2 regions of the Streptomyces sp. NPDC022910 genome follow, and region 1 is predicted to be linked to the other one. Evidence: predicted binding sites of a transcription regulator. Region 1 holds the regulator's gene; the other holds the start of a gene.
The links. Region 1 encodes HrcA, which represses chaperone genes, less so after heat shock. Its sites were predicted from a motif close to TTNGCACTCNGNNNNNCNGAGTGCNAA; they were not measured.
Positions count from the first base shown of each region.

Region 1 (7,319 bases):
CCGCCACGCCTCCCCCGTGTTCTCCGGCCACCCCAGCGCCCGGCACACCCCCTTCTTCCAGTCCTGGCCGTGCGGGACGCGCGGCCACTTTGCGATGCCCAGGGCCGCCGGCTTCACCGCCTCCCAGATGTCGATGTACGGGTGGCCCACCACCAGTGCGTGCTCGCTCGTCACCGACTCGGCGATGCGCCACTCCTTCGTGCCGAAGACCAGGTGGTCCACCAGGACGCCGAGGCGGGCGTCGGGGCCGGGGGAGAAGGACGAGACGATCGACGGCAGGTCGTCGACGCCCTCCAGGTACTCCACCACCACGCCCTCGATGCGCAGGTCGTCGCCCCAGACCTTTTCCACCAGTTCCGCGTCGTGGCGGCCCTCCACGTAGATCCGGCCGGCGCGGGCCACGCGTGCGCGTGCGCCGGGGACGGCGACCGAGCCCGAGGCCGTACGTGTGGGGCGTACCGGCGCCGATGAAGAAGGGCGCACCAACGTCACCGCTTGGCCCTCCAGGAGGAAGCCGCGTGGCTCCAGCGGGAACACGCGGTGCTTGCCGAAGCGGTCCTCCAACGTCACCGTGCCCGCCTCGCAGCGGATCACCGCGCCGCAGAAGCCTGTGCTCGGCTCCTCCACCACCAGACCGGGGTCCGCCGGAACCTCCGGCACGGGTTGCGGCTTCTTCCACGGCGGGGTCAGGTCCGGCGAGTACGAACGGGGGTGCGGGCCCGAAGGGCCCTCGTTGGAAGGGCGGTGGTGGGAGACGGGTGGGCGCATTCGGATGACGATAGGAGAAGGTGTCCACCGGTTCCTACGACACGCCGAAACGGGCCGCCAGTTCGTCGCGCTGGGAACGGACGAACCCGGCGTTCACCACCGAACCATGCCCCGGCACGTACACCGCGTCCTCCCCGCCCAGCTCCAGCAGCCGGTCAAGGGCCGCCGGCCAGTGCGAGGGAATCGCGTCCGGGCCGGCCTGGGGCTCGCCGGACTCCTCCACCAGGTCCCCGCAGAACACCACCTCCCGCTCCCCGGGGACGAGGACCACCAGGTCGTGGGCCGTGTGGCCCGGTCCCACATTCGCGAGCAGCACCTGCACCCCGCCCAGGTCGAGCGTCCACTCGCCCGAGACCTGGTGGCGGGGGAGGACCAGCACGTCCACGGCCTCGGTCGCCCCATCCGGGTCCAGGCCGTTGCGCACCGCGTCCGCGACCAGTTCGCCGCGCTCGTGGACGAGCACCCCGTCGATGCCCACCGCCCCGAACACCTCCACGTCCGCGAACGCCGCCGCCCCGAAGACATGGTCGAAATGGGGATGCGTGAGCGCGAGATGTGTCACACGCCGGTCCGGGCCCAGGGGCGCGAGCAGCCGCCGCGCCTCGGTGCGCAACCGTGTTCCCTCGCCCAGGCTCGACCCCGCGTCAATCATGAGCGCCGCGCGCTCGCCGACGACCAGCCCGGCTGTGCAGTCCCAGACCGGGAGCCGTCTGCGCCCCGCCCTCGGACCGAGCGTCTCCCACCCGGACCCTTCCCAGAGCACCGTCATAAGGCGACGCTATCCCCAGACCTCCCGCCTGGCAGGACACCCCGGGACAGGTCGGTACACGTCGGTACCAGGGCGCGGCCCGGCCTTGCCCGGGGCGTACCCGACCGCCGTACACTGACTGCGGGGTGCTGGCACTCGCACGCGCAGAGTGCCAGGGGAAGCGTCAAGGGGACGGACAGACAGCTGGAGGTGCGCGCGATGCTCAGTGAACGCAGGCTCGAAGTGCTGCGCGCCATCGTCCAGGACTACGTCGGCACCGAGGAGCCGGTGGGCTCCAAGGCGCTCACCGAGCGGCACAAGCTCGGTGTGTCCCCGGCCACCGTCCGCAACGACATGGCCGCGCTGGAGGAGGAGGGCTACATCGCCCAGCCGCACACCAGCGCCGGACGCATCCCCACGGACAAGGGCTACCGCCTCTTCGTCGACAAGCTCGCGGCCGTCAAGCCGATGAGTCCGCCCGAGCGCCGCGCGATCCAGAACTTCCTGGAGGGCGCCGTCGACCTCGACGACGTCGTGACGCGTACGGTACGGCTGCTCGCACAGCTCACCCGGCAGGTCGCCGTCGTGCAGTACCCGTCGCTGACGCGCTCGACGGTGCGGCACGTGGAGCTGCTGTCGATGGCCCCGGCCCGGCTGATGCTCGTGCTGATCACGGACACCGGCCGCGTCGAGCAGCGCATGATCGACTGCCCGGCCCCCTTCGGAGAAACGTCTCTCGCGGATCTGCGCGCGCGGCTCAACAGCCGGGTCGCCGGCCGCCGCTTCGCGGACGTTCCGCAGCTGGTCCAGGACCTGCCCGAGGCCTTCGAGGAACCGGAGGACCGCGGCACGGTCGCGACGGTGCTCTCCACCCTGCTGGAGACGCTCGTGGAGGAGACCGAGGAGCGGCTGATGATCGGCGGCACCGCCAATCTCACCCGCTTCGCGCATGACTTCCCTCTCACCATCCGTCCCGTCCTCGAGGCGCTCGAGGAGCAGGTCGTGCTCCTCAAGTTGCTCGGCGAGGCGAAGGATCCGGGCATGCGGGTGCGTATCGGTCATGAGAACGCACACGAGGGACTCAACTCCACGTCCATCGTCTCCGTGGGCTACGGTTCGGGCGGCGAGGCAGTAGCGAAACTGGGCGTGGTCGGACCGACCCGCATGGATTACCCGGGAACGATGGGAGCGGTACGAGCGGTGGCACGGTACGTCGGACAGATCCTGGCGGAGTCGTAAGTGGCCACGGACTACTACGCCGTACTCGGCGTGCGCCGTGACGCGTCGCAGGAGGAGATCAAGAAGGCGTTCCGTCGGCTCGCCCGCGAGCTGCACCCGGACGTCAACCCCGATCCCAAGACGCAGGAGCGGTTCAAGGAGATCAACGCCGCGTACGAGGTGCTCTCGGACCCGCAGAAGAAGCAGGTCTACGACCTCGGCGGCGACCCGCTGTCCCAGGCGGGCGGCGCCGGCGCGGGTGGCTTCGGCGCGGGCGGCTTCGGGAACTTCTCGGACATCATGGACGCGTTCTTCGGCACGGCGTCGCAGCGCGGACCGCGCTCGCGCACCCGCCGGGGCCAGGACGCCATGATCCGGCTCGAGGTCGAGCTCGACGAGGCGGCCTTCGGCACGACGAAGGACATCCAGGTCGACACGGCCGTCGTCTGCAACACCTGCAACGGGGAGGGTGCCGCGCCCGGCACCTCCGCGCAGACCTGTGACATGTGCCGCGGCCGCGGTGAGGTCTCGCAGGTCACGCGGTCCTTCCTGGGTCAGGTCATGACCTCCCGGCCGTGCCCGCAGTGTCAGGGCTTCGGCACGATCGTCCCGAACCCGTGCCCGGAGTGCGCGGGCGACGGGCGGGTGCGCTCCCGCAGGACGCTCACGGTCAAGATCCCCGCGGGTGTGGACAACGGCACGCGGATCCAGCTCGCGGGCGAGGGCGAGGTCGGCCCCGGCGGCGGTCCCGCCGGCGACCTGTACGTCGAGATCCACGAGCTGCCGCACCCGACCTTCCAGCGGCGCGGCGACGACCTGCACTGCACGGTCACCATCCCGATGACGGCGGCGGCCCTCGGCACGAAGGTCCCGCTGGAGACGCTGGACGGCCTGGAGGAGGTCGACATCCGTCCCGGTACGCAGTCCGGGCAGTCGATCCCGCTGCACGGCCGCGGCGTCACGCATCTGCGCGGCGGCGGCCGGGGCGACCTGGTCGTGCACGTCGAGGTGCAGACGCCGTCCAAGCTGGACCCCGAGCAGGAGCGGCTGCTGCGCGAGCTGGCGCAACTGCGGGGCGAGGAACGCCCGCAGGGGCAGTTCCAGCCGGGGCAGCAGGGGCTGTTCTCACGGCTGAAGGACGCCTTCAACGGGCGGTGACGCCGGGTGGGCGCCCCCGGCGGGGGCGGCAGTGCCTGGAGGGCCGCTCCTGGAGCTGCGGCCCCCCGGACCACGGCCTCGTCCCCAGGTGCCGGACGGGCTGATGGCGTCGGCCGTCGGCTGAATTGCACTGGACGCGGGCACATCCCACCACTCCTGACCCGCGGCCCCTTCCTCTGGCATATGCCAGAGGAAGGCCGGATTCGGACTTGTTCGGAGGACGTGACAACATGCCGTCATGTCCTCCGCGCTGACCGATCTCCTCCGCCATCCGATCGTGCAGGCCCCCATGGCGGGCGGCGTCTCCGTGCCGCAGCTCGCCGCCGCCGTGTCCGACGCCGGTGGCCTCGGGTTCCTCGCCGCCGGGTACAAAACCGCCGACGGCATGTACCAGGAGATCAAGCAGCTCCGCGCGCTCACGGGCGGCCCCTTCGGCGTGAACCTGTTCATGCCGCAGCCCGAGTATCCCGGTGCAAGTACCGGCTCCGCCGGAGCGGCCGGCGCCGCGCTGCCTTCTCCCGCCGCGGTCGAGGTCTACGCCAACCAGCTCGCAGGCGAGGCCGCCTGGTACGAGACCGAGCTGGGCGACCCCGACAGCGGCCGCGACGACGGCTACGACGTCAAGCTCGCCGTCCTCCTCGACAACCCGGTCCCGGTGGTCTCGTTCCATTTCGGGGTTCCGGCCCCGGAGGTTCTGGAGGCCCTGCGGCGCGCGGGCACTCTCACCCTCGTCACCGCGACCACCGCGGACGAGGCAGTGGCCGTGCAGAGCGCGGGCGCCGACGCGGTGATCGTGCAGGGCGTCGAGGCCGGCGGCCATCAGGGCACCCACCGGGACGTCCAGGAGAACGACGGGTCCGGCATCGGGCTGCTCGCGCTCGTCGCCCAGGTGCGCGAGAGTGTGGGGATCCCGATCGTGGCGGCGGGCGGGATCATGCGCGGCAGCCAGATCGCCGCGGTGCTCGCGGCGGGCGCGAGCGCGGCACAGCTCGGCACCGCGTTCCTCCCGACGCCCGAGTCCGGCGCGCACCCCGTGCACAAGCGGGCGCTGACCGACCCCCTGTTCGTCCGGACGGAGCTGACGCGCGCGTTCTCCGGGCGCCCGGCCCGCGGTCTGGTCAACCGGTTCATGCGGGAGCACGGACCGTATGCGCCGGCCGCCTACCCCGAGATCCACCACCTCACCTCGCCGCTGCGCAAGGCGGCCGCAAAGGCGGGCGACGCGCAGGGTATGGCGCTGTGGGCGGGGCAGGGCCACCGGCTGGCCCGCGAACTGCCTGCCGGGCAGCTCGTCGAGGTGCTGGCGGCGGAGCTGGAGGCGGCGAAGACAGCGTTGTCGGCGGGAGGTGCCGGGCGATGACGGCTCCCGTGTTCGTCGTGGACCGACTCGACGGAATCGGTCCGGAGTTCCTGCTCGAGGGGCCCGAGGGGCGGCACGCCGTCTCGGTGAAGCGCCTGCGGCCCGGTGAGGACGTGGTCCTCACCGACGGGCACGGGCGGTGGACCGAGGGCGTGGTGAAGGCCGCCGAGGGCAAGGACCGACTGGTGGTCATGGACCTGGAGTCCCTCCACGAGGAGCCCCCGGCGCCGGTGCGCATCACCGTCGTCCAGGCCCTGCCCAAGGGCGACCGGGGCGAGCTGGCGGTGGAGACGATGACGGAGGTGGGCGTGGACACGATCGTCCCGTGGGCGGCCTCCCGGTGCATCACGCAGTGGAAGGGCGACCGCGGGCTGAAGGCGCTCGGCAAGTGGCGGGCCACCGCCCGGGAGGCGGGCAAGCAGTCCCGCCGAGTGCGCTTCCCGGAGGTCGCGGACGCGGCGACGACCAAGCAGGTTGCGGCACTTCTGGCCAAAGCCGACTTCGCCGCGGTCCTGCACGAGAGCGGCGAGGAGCCCCTGGCGACCGTGGAACTCCCCGCGAAGGGCGAGATCGTGCTGGTCGTCGGGCCCGAGGGCGGTGTCTCCCCCGAGGAGCTGGCGCAGTTCGAGGAGGCGGGCGCGAGGGCGTTCCGGCTGGGGCGTACCGTCCTGCGTACATCGACCGCCGGGACCGCCGCGGCCGCCCTGCTGCTCGGCCGCACGGGCCGCTGGTCCTGACCCACGGGGGAACACCATGGAACTCGCCCAGGTACGGCTGCTGGTCTCGGACTTCGCCGGCTGTTACCGGTTCTACGCCGAGGTCCTCGGACTCAAACCCCAGTCGGGGGCGCTGGAGGGGCCGTACGAGAAGTTCAGCCCCGCCGCCGGCTCGGCGGGCATCGCGCTGCAGGACAGGGCGATGATGGCCGGGATCCTCGGTGAACTGGGCGACGAGGCGACGGGCCACCGCTCGCTGGTGGTGCTGCGCGTCGACGACCTGGACGCGTTCTGCGAGCAGATAACGTCCCGCGGCGCGACGCTGCTGCACGGCCCGGCCCCCATGACCGACCGCATGCGCGTCGCCCATCTCAAGGACCCGGAGGGCAACCTGGTGGAACTCCAGGAGTGGTTGCTGCTGCGCACCTGACGGCACGTCGGGAGGCGTACACGCGGGCGCTCGGGTGGCCGTATGCGCTCTACCGTCGTGGGCGTGGCAGTGGCAGGCTGCCCTCCATGGGGGCAGTGAGGCGGATCTGGCGGCGGCCGACGGGACGGCGGCGGGCCGCGGTGGTCACCGGGCTCGCGGTGGCCGCCGTGGGCGGTGTCGTGGCGTGCCGGCCCGGTGATCTGACTACGGCGTCGGTGGCGTACACGACCGACCAGACCGCGACCAAGGAACTGGAGCGGCAGCACGTGAACGTGCGCTGGCTCGCCTGCACGGGCAACTACGGCAACGGCAACAGGACCGCCGCAGCCGGCAGAACCCCCTCGCCGTCCGGGACCACCGTCGTCACCGTCGACTGCCAGGGGCAGACCGACGACAAGAAGGACATCACCGTCAAGGGCCGGGTCACCCGCGCCGTCGACGGCAAGTGCGTGCGCGGGGACCTCAGGGCGACCGTGGGCGGCAGGGAGTGGTTCCACGTCAGGGGCCTCGGCAACTGCAACGCGAGCAGCACGCCGACGCCCCCCGTCACATTCCGCCCGACCACCCCCGGCGAGCCCCGGCCCACCGTGACCGTGACGAAGACGATCTGGTGCCAGGGCGACCCCACCTGTTGGCCGGTCCAGGGCAAGTGACGCACGCAAAGGACCGGATCATGTGGGGAAAACCCCTGTCGGGGAAGGAGATCGCTGCTTAGGGTGACCTGGTGACTCAGTCCGCATCGCCCGCGTATCTACGCTTCCCGCACCTGCACGGCGAGTTGGTCGCCTTCACCGCCGAGGACGACGTCTGGGTCGCCCCGCTCGACGGCGGCCGTGCCTGGCGGGTCAGCGCCGACAACGTCCCGGTGAATCATCCCCGTTTCTCCCCGGACGGAACGACCGTCGCCTGGACCTCGACCCG
Region 1 is NZ_JBVHHL010000009.1:118,967-126,285, reverse strand. It holds gene ACZ3TS_RS11810 (DUF3097 domain-containing protein) at 1-768, opposite strand, end outside; gene ACZ3TS_RS11805 (MBL fold metallo-hydrolase) at 803-1,537, opposite strand; gene hrcA (heat-inducible transcriptional repressor HrcA) at 1,736-2,755, shown strand; gene dnaJ (molecular chaperone DnaJ) at 2,756-3,892, shown strand; gene ACZ3TS_RS11790 (nitronate monooxygenase) at 4,131-5,252, shown strand; gene ACZ3TS_RS11785 (16S rRNA (uracil(1498)-N(3))-methyltransferase) at 5,249-5,989, shown strand; gene ACZ3TS_RS11780 (VOC family protein) at 6,006-6,398, shown strand; gene ACZ3TS_RS11775 (hypothetical protein) at 6,485-7,051, shown strand; gene ACZ3TS_RS11770 (S41 family peptidase) at 7,123-7,319, shown strand, end outside.

Region 2 (7,319 bases), on a different contig from region 1:
TCGGCCCGCTGGAGATCGCGTACGACTTCTCGGGCTACGACACCGAGGAACTGCGGAAGCGTATCGAGGCGGGCCCCGCGAACATCTGGCGCTACGCGCCACTGCTGCCGGTCCCGGCGGACGTCGCCGACAAGCCGAACCTCAACCCGGGCTGGACCAAGCTCGTCAAGGCCGACAACCTGGCGCGCGAGCTGGGCGTGACCGGCGGGTTGTATGTGAAGGACGACTCCGGTAACCCGACGCACTCCTTCAAGGACCGCGTGGTCGCCCAGGCGCTGGAGGCGGCCCGCGTCTTCGGCTTCACCACCCTCTCCTGCTCCTCCACCGGCAACCTCGCGGGCGCGGTCGGCGCCGCCGCGGCCCGCGCCGGCTTCCGCTCCTGCGTCTTCATCCCGCACGACCTCGAGCAGGGCAAGGTCGTCATGGCCGCGATCTACGGCGGCGACCTCGTCGGCATCGAGGGCAACTACGACGACGTGAACCGCTTCTGCTCCGAGCTGATCGGCGACCCGGCCGGCGAGGGCTGGGGCTTCGTCAACGTCAACCTCCGTCCGTACTACGCGGAGGGGTCCAAGACCCTGGCGTACGAGATCGCCGAGCAACTGGGCTGGCGACTGCCCGACCAGATCGTGGTTCCCATCGCCTCCGGCTCGCAGCTGACGAAGATCGACAAGGGTCTGCAGGAGCTGATCAAGCTCGGGCTCGTCGAGGACAGGCCGTACAAGATCTTCGGTGCGCAGGCCGAGGGCTGCTCGCCGGTGTCGGTCGCGTTCAAGGGGGGCCACGACGTGGTGCGGCCGCAGAAGCCGCACACCATCGCCAAGTCGCTGGCGATCGGCAACCCGGCGGACGGCCCCTACGTCCTGGACATCGCCCGCCGCACGGGCGGCGCCGTGGAGGATGTGACGGACGAGCAGATCGTCGACGCCATCAAGCTGCTCGCCCGCACCGAGGGGATCTTCGCCGAGACGGCCGGTGGCGTGACCGTCGGCGTCACGCGCAAGCTCATCGAGAACGGCGTCCTCGACCCGGCCAAGACGACGGTCGTCCTCAACACCGGTGACGGCCTCAAGACGCTGGACGCGGTGGCCGGCACGGGGCTGACCGCGACGATCCGCCCCAACCTGGAGTCCTTCCGCGAGGCCGGGCTCGCATAAGCGCCCGTCCCGCCAGCCGCATCCGACCGGAGGTCACACATCCCATGAGCGTCACCGTCCGCATCCCCACCATCCTGCGCACCTACACGGGTGGCCAGGCCGAGGTGACCGCCGATGGCGCGACCCTCGCCGAGGTCATCGCCGACCTGGAGAAGAACCACGCCGGTATCGCCGCCCGCGTCCTGGACGACCAGGGCAAGCTGCGCCGCTTCGTCAACGTGTACGTCAACGACGACGACGTCCGCTTCGAGCAGGGCCTTCAGACGGCGACGCCGGACGGCGCGGGCGTCTCCATCATCCCGGCGGTGGCGGGCGGCTGACGGTCGCTCAGCCGCGTGACCATTACCCTCGGTAACGCCGGTCACCGAGAGTTCATCGAATTGCCCTCTCCGTGAGAGAAACGGAGGGGGCAATTCTGCATGGTTGAGCACGGTAGAGTTGGGGAACCCGCTCCCGGTCTCCCCGCCGGGTTCCCCGAGTTTCTGCCGCGCGCCCGACAAGAAGTCGCCAAACTGTGCAGGGCTTTTGCGCCATTCATTCCTTTTATGGGGCCCGACTTGCCCTGAATTCGGGTGAATTCTTCGTACATTCCCGACCGGGCGTGCCCGGAATTCTCGTCCGATTGACCTGTTGCAGACGGCAGTTGGACAGATACATTCAGCCGCGGTCGACGCGTTCCGGCGCACGCCCCCAACCGTTGGGGGGTGAGGTCTGACCCGGATCCGCGAAGTGTGGATCTGTGCAAGGGCCAGTAATAGGGGAGTTAGGCATGGCTCAGGGCACCGTCAAGTGGTTCAACGCGGAGAAGGGGTACGGCTTCATCGCGGTCGACGGTGGTGCGGATGTATTCGTCCACTACAGCGCGATCCAGATGGACGGCTACCGCACCCTGGAAGAGGGCCAGCGGGTCGAGTTCGAGATCTCGCAGGGTCAGAAGGGGCCGCAGGCGGACATGGTCCGTCTGGCAGGTTGAGGTTGCGCGCCGACGACTGAACTGTTCGACGTGTCGAGGGGCTCGTATCCCGTTGGGGGTACGAGCCCCTCGGTCTGTCCGGGGCGGGTCGGCGGGCGGTACGCAACGCAGCGTTCACCCGGAGATGGGCCGGAGGTCGCCTGCTCCCGCCCGTCACCCGACCACCACCCCTCAAGGAGCCCGCTTCGCGGGCGCGCCTTGCTCCCGCCCGTCACCCGACCACCACCCCTCAAGGAGCCCGCTTCGCGGGCGCGCCTTGCACTCTCGGGGGGCGAGTGCTAATCATTGGCGTTAGCACTCTGAAGGTGAGAGTGACAAAGAAGGACCGGGTCGGTGAGGCCGCGGACCGGGAGGGGCAAGGAACCTCCGGCCGGGGCCGTCCGTCGCGGGCGCGGGCGCGGTCCGAAGTAATCACCCCCAGTCCTGGAGGGACCACTTCACATGGCCAAGATCATCGCGTTCGACGAGGAGGCGCGGCGTGGCCTCGAGCGCGGCATGAACCAGCTCGCGGACGCCGTCAAGGTGACCCTCGGCCCCAAGGGCCGCAACGTCGTCCTCGAGAAGAAGTGGGGCGCCCCCACGATCACCAACGACGGCGTCTCCATCGCCAAGGAGATCGAGCTCGAGGACCCGTACGAGAAGATCGGCGCCGAGCTGGTCAAGGAAGTCGCCAAGAAGACGGACGACGTCGCCGGTGACGGTACGACCACCGCGACCGTCCTCGCCCAGGCCCTGGTCAAGGAAGGCCTGCGCAACGTAGCCGCCGGTGCCAACCCGATGGCCCTCAAGCGCGGTATCGAGAAGGCCGTCGAGGCCGTCTCCGCCGCCCTGCTGGAGCAGGCGAAGGACGTCGAGACCAAGGAGCAGATCGCCTCCACGGCCTCCATCTCCGCCGCCGACACCCAGATCGGCGAGCTCATCGCCGAGGCCATGGACAAGGTCGGCAAGGAAGGCGTCATCACCGTCGAGGAGTCCCAGACCTTCGGTCTGGAGCTCGAGCTCACCGAGGGTATGCGCTTCGACAAGGGCTACATCTCGGCGTACTTCGCCACCGACATGGAGCGTATGGAGGCCGTCCTCGACGACCCGTACATCCTGATCGCCAACTCCAAGATCTCCTCGGTCAAGGATCTGCTCCCGCTCCTCGAGAAGGTCATGCAGTCGGGCAAGCCGCTGCTGATCATCGCCGAGGACGTCGAGGGCGAGGCCCTGTCGACCCTGGTCGTCAACAAGATCCGCGGCACCTTCAAGTCCGTCGCCGTCAAGGCCCCGGGCTTCGGCGACCGCCGCAAGGCCATGCTCGGCGACATCGCCATCCTCACGGGCGGCGAGGTCATCTCCGAGGAGGTCGGCCTCAAGCTGGAGAACGCGACCCTGGACCTCCTGGGCCGCGCCCGCAAGGTCGTCATCACCAAGGACGAGACCACCATCGTCGACGGTGCCGGCTCCGCCGACCAGGTCGCGGGCCGCGTGAACCAGATCCGCGCCGAGATCGAGAACAGCGACTCCGACTACGACCGCGAGAAGCTGCAGGAGCGCCTGGCGAAGCTGGCCGGCGGTGTCGCGGTCATCAAGGCCGGTGCCGCCACCGAGGTCGAGCTCAAGGAGCGCAAGCACCGCATCGAGGACGCCGTTCGCAACGCGAAGGCGGCCGTCGAGGAGGGCATCGTCGCCGGCGGTGGCGTGGCCCTGATCCAGGCCTCCTCGGTCTTCGAGAAGCTGGAGCTGAACGGCGACGAGGCCACCGGTGCCGCCGCCGTCAAGCTGGCGCTCGAGGCCCCGCTGAAGCAGATCGCCGTCAACGCCGGCCTCGAGGGCGGCGTCGTGGTGGAGAAGGTGCGCAACCTGACCCCGGGCCACGGCCTGAACGCCGCGACCGGCGAGTACGTCGACCTGGTCAAGGAAGGCATCATCGACCCGGCGAAGGTGACCCGTTCCGCCCTGCAGAACGCCGCCTCCATCGCCGCGCTGTTCCTCACCACCGAGGCCGTCATCGCCGACAAGCCGGAGAAGGCCGCCGCGCCCGCCGGTGGCGGCATGCCGGGCGGTGACATGGACTTCTGATCCGGCTGCCTCCCGAGGCTCGAGGATCAGGTTCGTCCTGCACGTACCGAGGGCGGCACCCCTGCTTCCAGGGGTGCCGCCCTCGGGCGTTCACACTGTGCGAGACATCAGGAGTTGCTGAACGCGTCGCGCAGCCGCATCTCGTTGAAGCCGTTGCCGTCGTAGTCGTCCGAGTACGTCAGCGCCAGGCGGCCGTTCGGGGCGATGGTCACGGCCGGGCCGCCCTGGCCTCCGCCGGTCACCACGTTCATCCGGTAGGCGGGGAGCCTGCCGGTCGTCGTGCCGTCCGCGTTGAAGCCGCGGGCCCACACGTCGTCCTTGCCCGCGTACGGGGTCCCGTTGATGTTCACGTCGAAGGCTTCCCTCCACGCGACCACGAAGCTGCCGTCGTCGGCGACCGCGACATCCGCGACGTCCTGGTCTGAGATCGGCCGCTTGCTGTCGACGTACGGGCCGCTCGCGGTGCCGTCCTCGGTGGTCCGCTGCTCCGCCGCCGTGGCGCTGCCGGTCGCCGAGAAGATGCGGTGGTAGATCCGCTGCGGGCGCACGAGCGTGCCGGTGCCGGTGGTGTACTCGTCCGTCCACGCCACGACGAAACGGCCGTCACCCGTCGACGCCACCGCCGGCTTGGTCTGCTGCCCGTCGGTCAGGGAGTTGCCCACCTTGCGGGCCACGGCGAAGCCGCCCGAGGTGTTCAGCTTCGCGACACCGATGTTGACGCCGCCGTTGCCGTCCGCGTCCTCTTCCCAGACGATCACGGTGTTCCCGGCGTCGTCGATCGCCGCGTCGGCGTAGCGGTTCGACCCGGCGGCTCCCGAGTTGATCGTGCTGACCTGGACGTCCTGGTAGCGCAGCGTGCCGGTCGCGGACCAGCTGCTCGCGTACACCTGGTTGAGCGTGGAGCCGTCGGCCGTGCTCTCCCAGGCCACGCTGTAGGAGCCGTCGCCGGCCACCGCGACCGTCGGCCGCAGCTGGTCCCCGTCACCGGAGGCGTGCGGCCGCGGCAGGGTGGACACCGTGCCGTCCGAAGTCACCTTGCGCACGGCGATGTCGGCGTACTTGTTGCCGTCGTCGTCCTTGGCCCAGACGACGATCGCGTCGCCCTGGTCGTCCACGCCGACGTCGGGCTTCTGGTGCGACCAGGTCGCGCCGGTGCCGCTGTTGCTCAGCAGCTTCTCGTCCCACAGGGGCGCGCCGTCCTTGTACATGCGGATGTACACGTCGGTGCCCAGCTCGGTGTCCGAGGAGTCGTGCCGGTCGCCCTGCTCGTACACCACCGCGGTGTAGACGGACGACGTGCCGCCGGAGGCGATGGCGCTGTAGTGCTGGTCGCCGTTGGCCTGCACGTTGACCCGTGAGTAGTGCTGGGACGTCGAGCCGTACTTCGCGGCGTCGATGTCGACCGCGCCCGAGCGCACCTTGTTGAAGTTGGCGACGTAGGCCTGGTAGGTCCCCGGGTCGTCGATGCGCAGCAGCGTCTCGTCGTTCGTCTTCAGCGAACCCGCGGTCCAGTTGTGGGAGCCCGTGTACACGTGCTGGACCTTGGTGCCGTCGGCCTTCGTCCACTCCGTCAGCAGGTACTTGGAGTGGGTGGTGCCGTGGTTGCAGGAGGACCCGGCCGAGGACTTGTAGCGGCAGCCGCCCGGGCGGTTGCCGTAGGCCGCGATGTCGAGGGCGGTCAGGTCGTTGATGCCGTTGTTGCCGCCGCCGTCACTGAGGTCGCGGGCGTTCACGTCGACGCTGCATCCCTGGGACCGCTTCGCCTCCAGGGCGTCGTAGACGGCCGGGCGGGTGGTCCGCTGGTCGAGTTCTGCCGCCGAGATCCTGATCTCCCCGTCGATCGAGCAGTCGACCTGGTCGATGAACGAGGCGAGGATGTCGGCGTTGCCGTAGTGGGAGGCGTCCGAGGCGGTGTCACGCGGGAAGAAGAACGCCTCGACCGCAGAGCCCGGGTCGCCGGTGGTGTAGTTGTACGTCGTGTGCAGGCTGTCGCCGACGTGCCTCACCTGGTCGTTGAAGTGCGCGCGGTACCGGGAGGCAAGGGTCGCGTTGTTGGACACGACGACCGCGTTGTTGATCTCGCCGTCCTGGCCGCCCGCGAGGTTTTGCGAGCTCTGCCAGACGACGTCCTTGCGGCCGTCGGTGAGCGCGTCGAACACGATGTACTTGTCGTGGTCGATCGCGTTCGTGTCGCCCGAGCCGTTGCCCAGGCAGCCTCGTGAGCACCAGGTGAGGGTGGAGTTGCCCGTCAGTGTCAGACTGTCCAGATCGCTGCTCGGCCGGTTCGCCGACTCCGAAATGATGCGCAGCGTGACGCCGCGGCTCTGGGCGGCGGTGAGCTTCGCCCGCAGATCCGAGCTGCTGAACCAGTACATGCCCATGTACAGCGTCGAGTTGGGCGCCGCGAGATCGATCAGGTCGCCGACCGAGGTGTTGATCGAGGAGTCGTAGGTCGTGGGCTTCGGATAGGTGAAGACCGACGTGTAGTTCCCGGAGACGACGGTCTCCGCCTGAGCGGTGGCCGGGGCGAGCAGTGCCGCTCCCAGGGCGAAGGGGACGGCGACGGCCGCCGCCCGAGTTATTCGTCTGCCCATCAGTTCCCTTGCGTTCAAACGGTGTTAAGGCCGAGCACACCCTATACACGCGCGTCCCGAGCTCCTGATCACGCGTGGCTCGGCGGGAGCCGGAGCGGTGTCCGGGGGCGGTAGGGCCCCGGGCGGCGTGCGGGCCGGCCTGGTGTGCCTCCTGCTGGCGATCTCCAAGGGCGCCGACTGGGGCTGGGGCAGCGGCACCACCCTCGGCCTGCTCGTGGTCTCCGTCGTCGTCCTGCTGGTGTGGGGCTTCTTCGAACTGCGCGTGGAGCAGCCGCTGGTGGACCTGCGCACCACCGCCCGCCGTCAGGTGCTGGTCACCAACCTCGCCTCCGTGGCGCTCGGTTTCGGCATGTTCGCGATGTCGCTCGTGATTCCGCAGCTCCTGCAGCTGCCCGCGGCCACCGGCTACGGCCTGGGCAAGTCGCTGCTGACCGCCGGTCTGGTCATGGCGCCGTCCGGTCTGGTGATGATGGCGACCGCCCCGGTGTCCGCCGCGGTCTCGCGCGCCAAGGGCCCGAAGGTGACCCTGAT
Region 2 is NZ_JBVHHL010000007.1:207,160-214,478, reverse strand. It holds gene thrC (threonine synthase) at 1-1,157, shown strand, start outside; gene ACZ3TS_RS09960 (MoaD/ThiS family protein) at 1,202-1,477, shown strand; gene ACZ3TS_RS09955 (cold-shock protein) at 1,927-2,130, shown strand; gene groL (chaperonin GroEL) at 2,572-4,194, shown strand; gene ACZ3TS_RS09945 (phospholipase D-like domain-containing protein) at 4,302-6,788, opposite strand; partial or broken gene ACZ3TS_RS09940 (MFS transporter) at 6,886-7,319, shown strand, end outside.
Region 2: groL (chaperonin GroEL) is a predicted target of HrcA. The motif match lies at 2,422-2,448, and genes of this name have one in related genera.